2 regions of the Mesorhizobium sp. B2-5-13 genome follow, and region 1 is predicted to be linked to the other one. Evidence: predicted binding sites of a transcription regulator. Region 1 holds the regulator's gene; the other holds the start of a gene.

Region 1 (7,071 bases):
GCGAGCCGGAACCCGGATGCTGGGCTCGGAAATCTCGACGCAACTGACCGGCCGCGTGATCTCGCTCGAGGAGATGGAGAGCGGCCGCATCCGGCTGACCATGGACGTGATTTCGACCGCCCGGCCGAAACTGCGCTACGCGCCTGAAAGGGTCCGGCTTTCGGCACGCAAGATACCGCCCGAAATGACCGCCGGCTCGCTTGTCACAGGCTATGCCAAACTGCTGCCGCCGACCGGCCCGGTGCGGCCGGACAGCTACGACTTCTCCTTCGACAGCTATTTCGCCGGCATCGGCGGCAGCGGCTTCTTTCTCGGCAATCCAACGGTCATCTCCGCCGAAGCCGGTGAGATGCCGCTGCCGGCACGCGTGTTTTCAGGCATCGAAAATGCCCGCGAAGCCATCGCCGACCACATCAGGGGCAGCATTGGCGGCGCCGAAGGCGAGATCGCGGCGGCGCTGATCGTCGGCGTGCGGGCCGGCATTCCCGATGAAATCAACGAAGCGATGCGGCGCACCGGCATCTATCACATCATCTCGATTTCAGGTCTGCATATGGCGCTGGTGGCCGGCACCATCATGGGTCTGCTGCGCGGCGCCTTCGCACTGTTTCCAGGGTTTTCCGCGCGCCGGCCGGTGAAGAAATACGCCGCCGCCGCCGCACTGTTTTCGATCGCCGCCTATCTCGTCATTTCGGGCGTCGTCGTCGCGGCCGAACGCAGCTTCATCATGCTGGCGGTGATGCTGATCGCCGTCTTGTTCGATCGCGCGGCGCTGACCATGCGCAATCTGGCGATCTCGGCGATCGCCGTTATCCTGGTTTCGCCGCACGAGGTCGTCGGCCCGAGTTTCCAGATGTCGTTCGCGGCAACCGCAGCCTTGGTTGGCGCCTATGCCGGCTGGGCCGACCACCATGCGGGAAAGACGAGGCCTCCGCCGCCAAAGCGATCCCTACCCGGGTTTCTGACGCGAAAATTCCTCTTGGCGACAGGTGGATTGGCCATGACGTCCATCATCGCCGGCAGCGCGACGGCACTGTTTGCCATCTGGCATTTCCAGCGGGTGTCGCCGCTCAGCCTGTTCGCCAATCTGGCCGTCATGCCGATCGTGTCGATCGTGATGTTCCTGGCCGTCGCCAGCGCGTTGCTGATGCCGTTCGGGTTGGATTGGCCGGCTCTCTACCTCATGGGCAAGGGCCTGACAGCGATGATCGCCATATCGGCGTGGATATCGGAGCGCTCTCCGGTCGATGGAGTCGGGCTGATTTCGCAGCAATCCGTGCTGCTGGTCACCGTCGCGTTGGTCATCGCGACGATGGCGACGACGTGGCTCCGGCTCACGGCGGTGCCATTCGCGCTTGCCGGTCTGTTGACTGTGTCGCACACGCGCGCGCCCGATGTGCTGATCTCGGAAGATGCGCGGCTGGTGGCTCTGTCGATCGGCAATGGCGAACTGGCCGTCAACCGGGAACGTCCGAACGAATTCGCAGCCGACAATTGGAAACGCGCTCTGATCTCCGAAACAATCGTCCTACCGGAAATGTTCGAGGAGACGGACGGGCAATTCGATCTTGCCACTCCCACCGACCTGCCGCTGGGATCGCCGTTCTATTGCCGCGAAGGCCTGTGCCTTGCCAGGCACCCTTCCGGCGCGATCATCGCCTATGTCGAGGATCGCAAGAACACCTGGAAGGCCTGCGCCTTCGCCGACCTGATCGTCGTCAATGACGCGACCGCCTATGACGCCTGTCATAATCCGCTGGTTCTCGTCGTCACCAAACGCCAGCTCGCCCGCAAGGGGAGTGCCGCCGTTTTCTTCGATCCCCAATCGGCCACGACGCCGGCTGAGATCGAATTCGCCGTCGTCGGACCATACCGGCCCTGGCACGAGCAGCGAAAATTCTCACGCGAGGCGAGGGGGCTGGCCCCCTATAAAAAGGCCGACAAGCCCGATGGCAAGCCAGTTCAGTAGCGCCTGATCAGCCCGACGAGCTTGCCCTGCACCTTGACCCGATCCGGTCCGAAGATGCGTGTTTCGTAGGCTGGATTGGCGGCTTCGAGCGCGATCGAGGCGCCCTTGCGGCGGAACCGCTTCAGCGTTGCTTCCTCCTCGTCGACCAGCGCCACGATGATTTCGCCCGGACTTGCTGTATCGGCATTGCGGATGATGACCGTGTCGCCGTCGAAGATACCGGCCTCGATCATCGAGTCGCCCTTGACTTCCAGCGCATAGTGCTCGCCGCCCATGATCATGTCCGGCGGCACCGAAATCGAATGCGTCTGATGCTGGATGGCATCGATCGGCACACCGGCGGCGATACGACCCATGACCGGGATGGACACGGCTGAAACTGCATCATCGTCGTTGCCGGCCGCGGCCAGGCGGGAAGGCGCCGTCGCCGGCCTGATCTGGCGGCCGAGACTGCCTTGGCCAAGGCTGCCCTGGATGACGCTTGGCGAGAACTTCTTTGCCGCATTGAGGCCCGGCGCGATCGAGTCCGGCAGCCGCAGCACTTCCAGCGCGCGCGCCCGATTGGGTAGCCGGCGAATAAAGCCGCGTTCCTCCAGCGCCGTGATCAGGCGATGGATGCCCGATTTGGAGGCAAGATCGAGCGCTTCCTTCATTTCGTCGAAGGAGGGCGGTATCCCGCTTTCCTTGAGCCGTTCGTGGATGAACATCAGCAGTTCATGTTGCTTGCGTGTCAGCATGGCGGCCCCCAAGGCATTGAACGAAAGGTCTGACCAGAATCGAAAAAACAAACCCAGAACAAACACTATCCGTTCCAGTTGTGTTCCGCAACCGTTTAAAGTTTAATGAATTTGTTAACGCGTCTGAAGTTTTTTGCCGCGACAGCGGACTGAGGCCGATCCTTTCCACGATCGGCCGGCATTGAAATCGTTTTGGTTAATGGCCTGTGGCCTATCCACTGATGGGCCTTGGCATCAGTCTTTCGGAGGGCTCTTCGCGGGTGGATTGTACAATTTATGGATCCATTATTCGCGGAACGAAACGAAACCAAAACGCCAACGATTGGTAGCTTAGGGGCGGCGATGGACCCAGGCGTTTGGCCCACTCCGGCCAGCGCATGCCAATAGGCGTCGCGCAAGCATTGAAGTCACCCGGAACCCGCTTGCAAGCTGCCGGCGCGGGCGGCGTATTTGGTCGCGCCGCTGTCTTCGCTATGGACATAGACGTGCAGGGTATAGCCGATATGCGCCGTCATCAGCGCCTTGGCCCGCTCGACGTCACGATCGAGTGCAGCTTCCATGATCGCTGTATGGTGTTCGATCGCAATCGCTTCGCACAATGCCTCCATTGCCTCTTCATAACCGTCCTTCAGGCCAGCCGCGGCCCGCAATGTCGGCGCCAGGCCGAGAAAACGATGATGCCGTCGCAGCTGATCGGCGATGGTCGAGCGGAATCGCATGAGCCAATTGGAAGTCGCCGCGCTCAGCAGCGCCGCATGGAAAGCTTCGTGGTTCTCGTCCCATTTATCGACGGCCGCATCCGAAGGATCGTCGACCGCGGTCTTGCAACGGGAGAGCCGGTAGTGGGCGGTGACAACGGCATCCTCCCACTCCTTGCCGCCTTTTTCCATCGATTCGAGGAACAGGGGTATCTCGACCACCATCCTGGCGCGTGCCAGGTCCTCCAGTTCGGCCCGCGATACCGGAGCGACCGTAAAACCACGATTGCTGATGGCGGTGACAAGGCGTTCGGCCTCTAGCCGCGACAAGGCTTCGCGCAACGGCGTCCAGCCGACGCCATAGGTGCCGCGCAGGGCACTCAGTTTGAGCGGGGCGCCCGGCATGAGGCGCGTGGTCAGGATGTCGCGCCGCAACAGCTGATAGGCGGCTTCCGTTTTTGTAGAACTCGTTTCATCGCGCATCGTGATCAATCCGTCGTCTGGCGAAAGTATATATGATATTGGGTCATAGCAACAATTATATATAATGTTTGACACCGACCGGCGGACCGACCATGATCGCCGTGGTAGCCGCGTTTCCAAGCGGCCCTGATCAAATCTGGGAGGAAATGATGTTGAAATCGAAATCCGCTTGGTTGTCGGGCTTGGCCCTGGCAGGCGCATTGATGATTAGCGCCGGCAGTGCCGCGGCCGATCAGATCCGTATCGGCATTGCCAATTTCGGCGAGCATCCGCAATTGAACGCCGCCATAGCCGGCTTCAAGAAGGCGTTGACGGATAATGGCTTCGTCGAGGGCAAGGACGTCGTCTACACGGAGAGCCACACCAATTTCGATGCATCGCTGGTGCCGCAGATGATCGCCAAGCTGCAGGCCGAGCAGCCCAAGCTGATCTACACCATCACCACGCCGGTCTCGCAGATCGCCAAGAAAGCGCTTGCCGGTTCCGGCATTCCGATCGTTTTTGCCGCGGTCACCGATCCGGTGGCGGCCAAGCTGGTGCCGTCATGGGACGCCGGAGACGAAGGCATGACCGGCGCCAGCGATCTGCAGGACGTCGCTGCCGTGATGGCCTTCACCAAGAAGCTGCTGCCGAACGCCAAGCGCTTCGGCGTGCCTTACAATCCCGGTGAGGCCAATGACGTTGCCTTGGTCGAAAAGATCAAGGCGGCGGCACCGGCCGCCGGCTTCGAGGTGGTGGAGGTCGGCATCGACAACGTCAATGACATCCAGCAACGCATCGCTTCGCTCGCCGGCAAGGCCGACGTGATCTACGGCCCGGCGTCGAACCTGATCCAGCCGGCGATCGCCGCGGTCTCCGCGGCCGCCCGCCAGGCCGGTATCCCGGTCGTCAACTCCGATGACAGTGCGGTCCGCAACGGCACCGTGCCTGCAAGCTTCGCGGTCAATTACACGCAGGTCGGCGTCAACGCCGGCAACATCGCCGCCGAGATCCTCAAGGGCAAGGACCCCAAGACGATCGCGCCGTCGCGCCCGGCCTACAAGGACCACATGGCAACGATCTCGCGCAAGGCGATGGCCGCGTTCGGCATCGAGATACCGGCTTCAATGGCCGATTGCGGCTGCATCGTCGACTAACATCGGAACTGCTGGGATGACGGCGTCGGCGCCGTCATCCCGAGGTCAGGGAGGAACGATGCTCGAGATTCGATCCGCACGCAAAGTGTTCTACAAGGGCCAGGCCGACGAGAAGGTCGCGCTGGACGGTCTCAGCCTGTCCTTGGCCACGGGAGAGTTCGGCATCGTCATCGGCTCCAACGGGGCCGGCAAGAGCAGCATGCTCAACGCCATTTCCGGCGCCCTGATCCTCGATTCCGGCCAGATCCTGATCAACGGCGCCGACGTGACTGCAATGCCGGTGCACAAGCGCGCCGCGAAGCTGGCGCGCGTGTTCCAGGACCCGATGCGCGGCACCGCCGCCAGCATGACGGTTGCGGAAAACATGCTGCTGGCCGATTTGCGCAGCCAAAAGCGCACCTTGCGCCCGGGGCTGAACACCACCCGCCTTGCGTCCTACAGGGAACGCCTGTCGATACTGGGCCTCGGCCTTGAAAACCGCCTCGACACACGCGTCGACCTGCTCTCGGGCGGGCAGCGGCAATCCTTGTCGCTGATCATGGCGGTCGGCGGATCGCCTGACTTGCTGCTGCTCGACGAGCATACCGCGGCACTTGATCCGCGCACGGCCGAAATTGTCATGCAGGCGACGGTGCGCGCCGTCAGCGCGCTGAAGCTGACGACTATGATGGTGACCCACAACATGCAGCACGCCGTCGACTATGGCAGCCGCGTGATCATGCTCGACGCGGGCCGCGTCCTTCTGGAAGTTAGCGGCGAGGAGAAGGCGAGGGTCACGGTTATCGATCTGATCGGCCATTTCTCCGTCAAAACCGACCGCATGTTGCTGGCGAGCTGATCACCATGGGTTTTGTTCAGGACATTCTCGCCAGCTTCGTCGCAATCATGCCGGTCACCCTGGCGCAGAGCCTGATCCTGGCCTTGGTCGTGCTCGGGATCATGATCCCGTTTCGCATGCTGAATTTTCCCGATCTCACCAGCGAAGGCGCTTTTCCGCTGGGCGGCTGCGTCTGCGGCGTTCTCCTTGCCGCCGGCGCATCGCCGCTGATGGGTATCGCCGCCGCTCTTGTCGCCGGCTTCGCTGCGGGCTGCTGCACCGCCTTCATCCATCTGCGCTTCCGCATCCACACGCTGCTTGCGGGCATCCTGATGATGACGATGCTCTACAGCATCAACCTTCGCATCATGGGCAAGTCCAACCTGTCCGTCTTCGGTTCGCCCTCGGTGTTCGACTGGGTGCCGTTCGCGCGGCCAGGTTTCCCCGCTAGCAAGATCGTCGTCGCGGGTCTCCTCGCGCTTGTCGCCTTCATGCTGCTCTACATGTTCTTCAGGACCGAGAAGGGCACGGCCGTGCGCGCCGTGGGCGCCAATCCTGACATGGCCGAGGCGCAAGGCATCAATGTCTGGGCCGCGACCATAGGCGGTGTCGGGCTGGCGAGCGCGTTTTCGGCGTCAAGCGGCGCGCTGATGGTGCAGTCGCAGGGATTCGCCGACGTCAATATGGGGCTGGGCATCCTCATCAACGGCCTTGCCGCGCTGATGATCGGCGAGGCCGTCGTCGGCAAGCAGACGGTCTGGCGGCAGCTGCTGGCGCCTTTCGCCGGCGCGATCATCTACTACCAGCTGGTGTCGTTCTGCCTTGCCGCCGGCATGCCGCCGCCCGACCTGAAGCTTGCCACGGGCCTGTTCGTGCTGGCCATGCTGGCCTTGCCTAGTCTCAAGCGCAGCCGCGGGCCGGCGCCAGCACGCGAAGCTATCCGTGAATAACCAGGGCGTGAATAATCAGGGAATGTCACAAATGATGCGTGCAACGCTCGATCTCGCAGCCGTCGAAGCCATGGACGCGGCGGACCCGCTGCGCGCCATGCGCGACCGCTTCATCTTGCCGGAAGGCGTCATCTACCTCGACGGCAATTCGCTCGGGGCCGCGGCGCCGGCCGTCTTTGACGAATTGCAGAAGGCAGCGACGCAGGAGTGGGCGCAGGACCTGATCCGTGCCTGGAACACAGCCGGCTGGTTCGACATGCCGGTCGCGCTTGGCGACCAGC
Region 2 (7,071 bases), on a different contig from region 1:
CGGCTCCGGGATGTCCCGTTTTTGTTGGCTTTTTTTGTGAGGTAACGCCTTTATCGGCCGCTTGCAAGGGTGGCCATTCCCATCCGCGCCAGGGTTTGGGAATGGAATTCCAGGCGGCCGGTGCCACGAGGGCCTGACATGCCCCACCGGCCGTCGCGTTTGCCGCTCCCGCTTCTGCTTTTTGTTTGTCTTTGCCCTCGGGAAACACACACCCGCGTCTGGTCGACAAGGCTCAATCTTCGCCGAGCAATCGGTCGGTCTGGCGGCGCTCTTTTTTGGTCGGGCGGCTGCTGCCTGCCTCGCGCAGCGCAGGGATAGCATCGGGAAGGGCGTCGGCCTTGGATGCGGGCGGCGGCGACATGTCTTCATAAAGTGTGCGGGCTTCCTCGGCCGGGCCACGCCGCACACCGGCGCCGAGCACCTTCCAAACGAAGATACGCCGGTCGAGCGTGATGGTCAGCACATCGCCTGGCTTGACCAGATCGGAAGCCTGCGCTGCTTTGTCGCGATTGATGCGCACGCGGCCGGCTACAACCAATTTGGCCGCCAGCGAGCGCGATTTCACCGCGCGCGAGAAGAACAGCCATTTGTCGATGCGCTGGCGGTCTTCAGCAACCATCGAAGTGAGCCTACTTCTTTAATTGGTCGCGTAAGGCTGCGAGCTTGGCGAAGGGGGAATCCGGGTCGACGCGCACCGGGCGCTCCTCGCGCGGCTTGGGCTGGAAGGCGGGCTTTCCGCCCCCCTTGCCGCGATCGGGGCCCTTGCCTTCCGGCCTGCCACCCTTCCAGTCGGGCCGGCCTTCGCCGCGCTCGGGACGCTCGCCTTGCGGCTTGGGCTTGAACTTCGAGCGGTCGAAGCGTGGCTTGCCGGCGCCGTCGCGGCGTCCTTCATGGGCCGGACGGTCCGCGGGAGCGCCTGTTGCCGGTGCACCGGCGGCATCGGCCGTCGCATTGCCTCGGCCGCGCGCCTGTCCGTTCTGCGGGCGGTTGTTGCGGCCGTCGCGATGGCGCGGACGCTGGTCAAAGCGACCTTGGCGCCACAACAGGATCGGCTTTGGCGCTTCGGCTTCCTGCGCGTGTTCGCCGGCAGCGTCCGCAACTGCCACTGGTTCGGTGGCTTCCGTCGGCGCGGAGGCCTCGACGGTCGGCTCCGCCGCTGCGGCGTTCTCTTCTGTGGGCGCGGCGTCAATCTCGGCAGTTTCAGGTTCGGCCTGCGGTTCAACCGGCGCCGGCTCGACCGGTTCAACGGCGGCTTCGGCTACCGGCGCCTGTTCGCCCGCAACTTCGGCCGCGGCTTCCGCCTGTTCTTGCGCGACAGGCTCTGCCGCCGTTTCCGCGATGACCTCGGCCGGAGCTTCGATGGCGGCCTCGGCGGCTGCCGTTGCCGAACCCTCGACCGCTGCCTCCGCGGCCGCATCTACAGCGCCGGCTTCCGTTACTGCGGCTTCCACTGCCGCCTCTTCCGCCGCCTTGGCCTGTTCCGCGCGGGCTGCCTCTTCGGCTGCCTGCTTGGCTGCGGCGGCTTCCCGCGCGGCAGTGTCCTGCGCTTCCAGCCGTGCCTTGACTTCAGCAGCCGGTTTCGGCTCGGCGCGATAGCCTAGGCCCTTGAGGATCTCTTCCATGTCGTCGGCGGTGGCTCCGAGGATCGACATCATCGGCGGCGTCACCATAAAAGACTGGCCGTCATAGGCGCCGTCCGGTCGCTGGCCGAGGCCGGGCTTCCAGTTGGTCGCCGGGCGGATCAGGTCGGCCAGCCGCTCGAGAATGTCGATGCGTACGGCGCGGCGGCCGAGATTGCGGTAGCCGGCAAGCTTATAGAACGCCTTGTCGAAGGCCGGATCGATGACCACCGAGGTGCGACCCGACGCCAGCGCATGGACGACGTCGCCGAAGCCAGGCTTGTCCTTGCCGTCGTTCTTCAGCGCCCACAGTAAGGTCACCAGTCCGGCGGGGGCCGGCTTGATCAGCGCCGGCACGAAGACGTGGTAGGCACCGAAGCGCACGCCGAGCCGGCGAAGTGCCGCGCGACCTTCCTGGTCGAGCGACTTCATCTCCTCGGCGATGTCGCGGCGATTGATGAGGCCGAAATTCTCGACCAGCTGGAAGGCGATGCCGCGGCCGATGCCGGAAATCTGCTCGGCATTCTTCAGGTCAACCAGTGGCTTCAGCAGGGATTCGATCTGGAAATTGACGAAGCGTTCGGCGCGCGCGGCGACCCTGTCGCGCGCCGGGCCCGTCAGCTGTTCGTCTGCCAGCAGCACCAGACGCGGCTTCAGCGCGTCCTCGCCCGAAACCAGCGTGCCGATCGGCGCGCCGATCCAGCGCAGCGTGCCGTCCGAACCGAGCGCGAGATCGCCATTGGCGCAGGCGCCGAAGCGCTCCGCGCGTGCCTCGAATTCGGCGGCCAGCGCCTTTTGCGCGGCCGTGCGCACGGCCTTGGCGTCCTCGCCGCCGGCGGTCTGGTCGGCGGTGAAGCGGAACCCTTGCAACTCGCCGACATGATGGCCTTCGACAAGGACGGTTCCGGTAGGGCTGATTTCGGCTTCAGGCATGGTATTTTCTCTAAGGCGCCGCATGAGGACGGAAGTCCTGCGGTCTACGAAGCGTTTCGTCAACCGCTCATGCAGCGCATCCGACAATCTGTCTTCGATTTCGCGCGTCTTTTCCCGCCAGTGTGCCTGATCGGCCAGCCAGCCGGGCCGGTTCGACACGAATGTCCAGGTGCGGATCTGGGCAATGCGGTGCGACAGCGTATCGATGTCGCCCTCGGTGGTGTCGGCGCGGCGCACCTGCTCGGCCATGTAATTTTCGTCGACATGGCCATGCCGGGCGAGGTCCATGTAGATCGAGGCGATGAGATCGGCATGCTGGGCCGGCGCAATCTTGCGATAGTCGGGCAGCGCGCAGGCTTCCCACAGCAGCGCCACACGTTTGGCGTTGGTTGCGAGCGCGCGGATGTCCTCGTCGCGGGAGAGATGTTCGAGCGCTTGTGCATCGACGGCCGGCAGCGCGCGTGTCAGGCCCTCGACTGGGGCGTTGGTTTCGATCGACCGCTTCAGCGCATCGAGGCTGGCGAAATCGAATTGCGCGGTGCGCCATTGCAGCACCTTCACCGGGTCGAAGTCATGGCCCTCGATCTTCTGGACCAGATCCTCGTCGAGCGGATCGACCTGGCCGGTGACGCCAAACGTGCCGTCGCGCAGATGCCGGCCGGCGCGGCCGGCGATCTGGCCGAGTTCGGCCGCCGTCAGATTGCGGTACTGGTAGCCGTCGAACTTGCGGTTCTGGGCAAAGGCGACATGGTCGAGATCGAGGTTAAGCCCCATGCCGATCGCGTCGGTGGCAATGAGGTAGTCGACATCACCCGACTGGAACAGCGCCACCTGGGCATTGCGGGTGCGGGGCGACAGCGCCCCGAGCACGACGGCGGCACCGCCCTGCTGGCGGCGGATCAGCTCGGCGATGGCGTAGACCTCGTCGGCGGAGAAGGCGACGATCGCGGTACGCCGTGGCAGGCGGGTCAGTTTCTTGGAGCCGGCATAGGCCAGATGCGACAGCCGCGGCCGCGTCACCACGGAGATGCCCTTCAGCAGCCGCTGGAGGATGCCGTGCATGGTGGCCGCGCCGAGCAGCAGCGTTTCCTGGCGGCCGCGCAGATGCAGGATACGGTCGGTGAAGATATGGCCGCGCTCGAGGTCGCCGGCCAGTTGCACCTCGTCGATGGCGACGAAGGCGGCGTCGGTCTCGCGCGGCATGGCTTCGACGGTGCAGACCGAATATTTGGCGCCTTGCGGCTGGATCTTCTCCTCGCCGGTGATCAACGCCACCTTGTGGGCGCCGACCTTCTCGCAGACGCGGGTGTAGACCTCGCGCGCCAGCAGCCTCAGCGGCAGGCCGATGACGCCGGTTTCGTGCGCCACCATGCGCTCGATGGCGAGATGGGTCTTGCCGGTGTTGGTGGGGCCAAGCACTGCGGTCACGTCGCGGCCCGACAGGATCAGCGGCTCGGTGTGTTTCTGCTGGATGTTCATCGGCTCGGAAATAAGGCTTTCTGGCCTCTCGTGGTCGGGAGCGTGCCTGGACGGCGCGTATGACAGCCGACACATAGGGATTTCGGGCGCGAAGCGAAAGCGGAATGTTCCAACCGGTTTCCGAAGACGTCCGCGTCAGCCCGCAAATCAGCCCTTGCTTAACAGTTGGAACGAGTCTGGAACGAATCAGCGACGAATCGGTGACTCCGTCAGGTTCAGCTTTTGTTCACGGCTAGATATGGATTTTGGGACCTCGAGTCTCACCACATGCTGAATCACCGGATTGGCCCGTTTTATGCTAGGCGGGCTTTGCCGTTAATCTTTGCCTGTGAAGGATGCGGGAGGATCGGTATGCCCCGCTCAAAGTTATGAAATCGTTAATCTTTCTGAACTCGACATTAAGGAATAGCAGGCGATCGCGGCCATTAATGTTAACATTGCGCTCAAAGCCGGAACGAATCGGCGACAAATCAGCGTCAGCGGTTTTTTCTCCTTTTGTTCCCCCAATATCTTGTGTTGTGAACAGCTTATCCACCGAGAATCCACAGGCTTGACCACAGGGTTTCGCACAGACGCGCTGCCGCCATTAACCTTTGCGTGCCGGAACAGGACATGTCGGTTGGGAGGTCCGATAATGTCGTGATCATGCGCACAGCAATGCTCGCCGCCGGTTCAGGATGTATCCACCCCGGTTGCATAGCGCTGCAGGACCGGACCGACATCCCTGATGATTTCTTCGTGCGATAAGGCCACGACGGGCGGCAGCCGCAGCAGATATCGGCACGTCGCCAGACCCAGCAACTGGCTGGCGACGAGGCCGGCGCGCCGGCCGGCGTCGGAGGGGTCGCCGAACGGTGCCGCAACCGGCCGGACCTGAGTGGCGAATACGTCGCGCACCTTCTCCGCGGCGAATTCATTGGACGCAGCCGAGCGCAGCAGAATGACCGACCATGCCGGTGGCGCTGGGAGAATTCTCCCAAGTGCGAAGAAAACGCCGGATGATTGCGTCGCCGATGGAAGCCCGGTCGGTCACCTGCGTTGCGGGCAGTTGCAGGTCGAACAGCGCCGCCCTGGCGAACAGCTCATCCTTGCTGCGGAAGTAGCCCGGCGAAGGTGCTCGACCTGAGTTGGAGTACACGTTTTCGCGTTCATCATCGCATCGCCAAGTCCTATCGCCATCGGTCGTTGTTCGTCATGGGCGATGCTGCCCATGTGCACAGCTCCGCCGACGGTCAAGGCATGAACACCGGTCTGATCGATGCCGTGGTGCTGGGAGAAGTACTCGGCGACGTGATCAACGGCATCCGCGGCGAAAGCGAACTCGACCTTTACGAGACGCTTCGCCGTCCAGCGGCGCAGGAAGTGATTGACCTCGCGGGCAGGCTGACCGGCATGGCACTCACGCGCACCCCGTTCCGGCGCTTCCTGCGCAACCTCGTCCTCGGCTTCGTCAATATCATCCCGATCGCCAAGCGCAAGATTTCACTGAAGCTGTCAGGTCTCAGCCGGGCCGATATGGCCAAGCTGCCGGCACCGTCACAATCGGGTGTACGCAAGCAGTCCATGAAAAGCGGGCTTAAGCTGGTCGCATGAATCGACAGCGCCCGCTTCCGTGTCCGTATGGGCGAGCATCAAAAATGAAAGCGCCGGCGGAACTGCCGGCACTTTCAGATTTGGCTACACGGTTTGATCAGACGAAGTACTGGCCACCGTTGGCGGTGAGGGTCGAGCCGGTGATGAAGCCGGCGTCTTCGGAAGCGAGGAAGACGACGCAGCGCGCGATCTCTTCCGGTTCGCCAAGGCGGCCGACCGGGATTTGCGGGATGATGCGTTCGTTGAGCACCTTTTCGTCGATTGCCTTGACCATCTCGGTGGCGATGTAGCCAGGGCAGATGACGTTGACGGTGATGCCCGCGCGGGCGCCTTCCTGGGCGAGCGCCTTCGAGAAGCCGATGTCGCCGGCCTTGGCAGCGGAGTAATTGACCTGACCGGCCTGGCCCTTCTGGCCGTTGATCGAGGAGATGGTGATGACGCGGCCGAACTTGCGGTCGCGCATGCCGCTCCACAGCGGATGGGTCATGTTGAAGACACCGGACAGATTGGTGTCGATGACCTCTTTCCACTGCTCGCGGGTGATCTTGTGGAACATGGCGTCGCGGGTGATGCCGGCATTGTTGACCAGTACCGAGACAGGGCCGAGGTCGGCCTCGACTTGTTTGATCCCGGCCGCGCAAGCGTCATAGTCGGCGACCGACCATCTGTAGACCGGGATGCCGGTCCGCGCCTTGAACTTCGCCGCCGCCTCGTCATTGCCGGCGTAGTTCGCGGCAACCGAATAGCCGGCGTTCTTCAAAGCGATCGAGATCGCCGCGCCGATGCCGCGCGATCCACCGGTGACGATTGCAACCTTGGTCATGCATTTTCCCCTTTTTGAAATCGCCCTGTTGTCGGGCTTGGCAGGCACTGGATTTGCTACAGGCACCACATGTGAAACGGGCGGCTTGCGCCGCCCGTTTCAAAGTCTATCAGAAAGCCTCCACGCACATGGCGACGCCCATGCCGCCGCCGATGCATAGGGTGGCCAGTCCCTTCTTGGCGCCGCGTCGGCGCATCTCGAAGACCAGCGTGTTGAAGATGCGGGCGCCAGACGCCCCGATCGGGTGGCCGATGGCGATGGCGCCGCCATTGACGTTGACGATCGCGGGATCCCAGCCCATGTCCTTATTAACGGCGCAGGCTTGCGCGGCGAACGCTTCGTTGGCCTCGACAAGGTCGAGATCCCCTGCCGACCATCCGGCCCGTTCCAAAGCCTTGCGCGAGGCGGGAATGGGTCCGGTGCCCATGATCGCCGGATCGACGCCGGCGGTTGCCCAGGACGCTATCCGCGCCAGCGGGGTGATGCCGCGCCTGGCGGCTTCCGCTTCGCTCATCAGCAGCGCGCCGGCGGCACCGTCATTGATGCCCGAGGCATTGGCGGCCGTCACCGTGCCATCCTTGTCGAAGGCCGGCTTCAGCTTGGTCATGGCATCGATCGTGGCGC

Evidence for each region. The regulator LexA, encoded in region 1, represses DNA repair genes until DNA is damaged. The targets are predictions, from matches to a motif close to TGTTCNNNNTGTGTTCNG.
Region 2: a site for LexA is predicted at 4,198-4,215, ahead of FJ434_RS25615 (helicase-related protein). Genes of this name have one in related genera too.

What each region holds. Positions count from the first base shown of each region.
Region 1 is NZ_VFUI01000001.1:131,664-138,734, reverse strand. Features, by position in the region: gene FJ434_RS00730 (ComEC/Rec2 family competence protein) at 1-1,969, shown strand, start outside; gene lexA (transcriptional repressor LexA) at 1,963-2,706, opposite strand; gene FJ434_RS00720 (GntR family transcriptional regulator) at 3,114-3,887, opposite strand; gene FJ434_RS00715 (ABC transporter substrate-binding protein) at 4,037-5,023, shown strand; gene FJ434_RS00710 (ABC transporter ATP-binding protein) at 5,082-5,861, shown strand; gene FJ434_RS00705 (ABC transporter permease) at 5,867-6,790, shown strand; gene kynU (kynureninase) at 6,825-7,071, shown strand, end outside.
Region 2 is NZ_VFUI01000023.1:43,163-50,233, forward strand. Features, by position in the region: gene FJ434_RS25610 (RNA-binding S4 domain-containing protein) at 233-619, opposite strand; gene FJ434_RS25615 (helicase-related protein) at 630-4,031, opposite strand; gene FJ434_RS25620 (hypothetical protein) at 4,330-4,566, opposite strand; gene FJ434_RS30375 (hypothetical protein) at 4,704-4,928, opposite strand; gene FJ434_RS25630 (FAD-dependent monooxygenase) at 5,145-5,624, shown strand; gene phbB (acetoacetyl-CoA reductase) at 5,722-6,447, opposite strand; gene FJ434_RS25640 (acetyl-CoA C-acetyltransferase) at 6,557-7,071, opposite strand, start outside.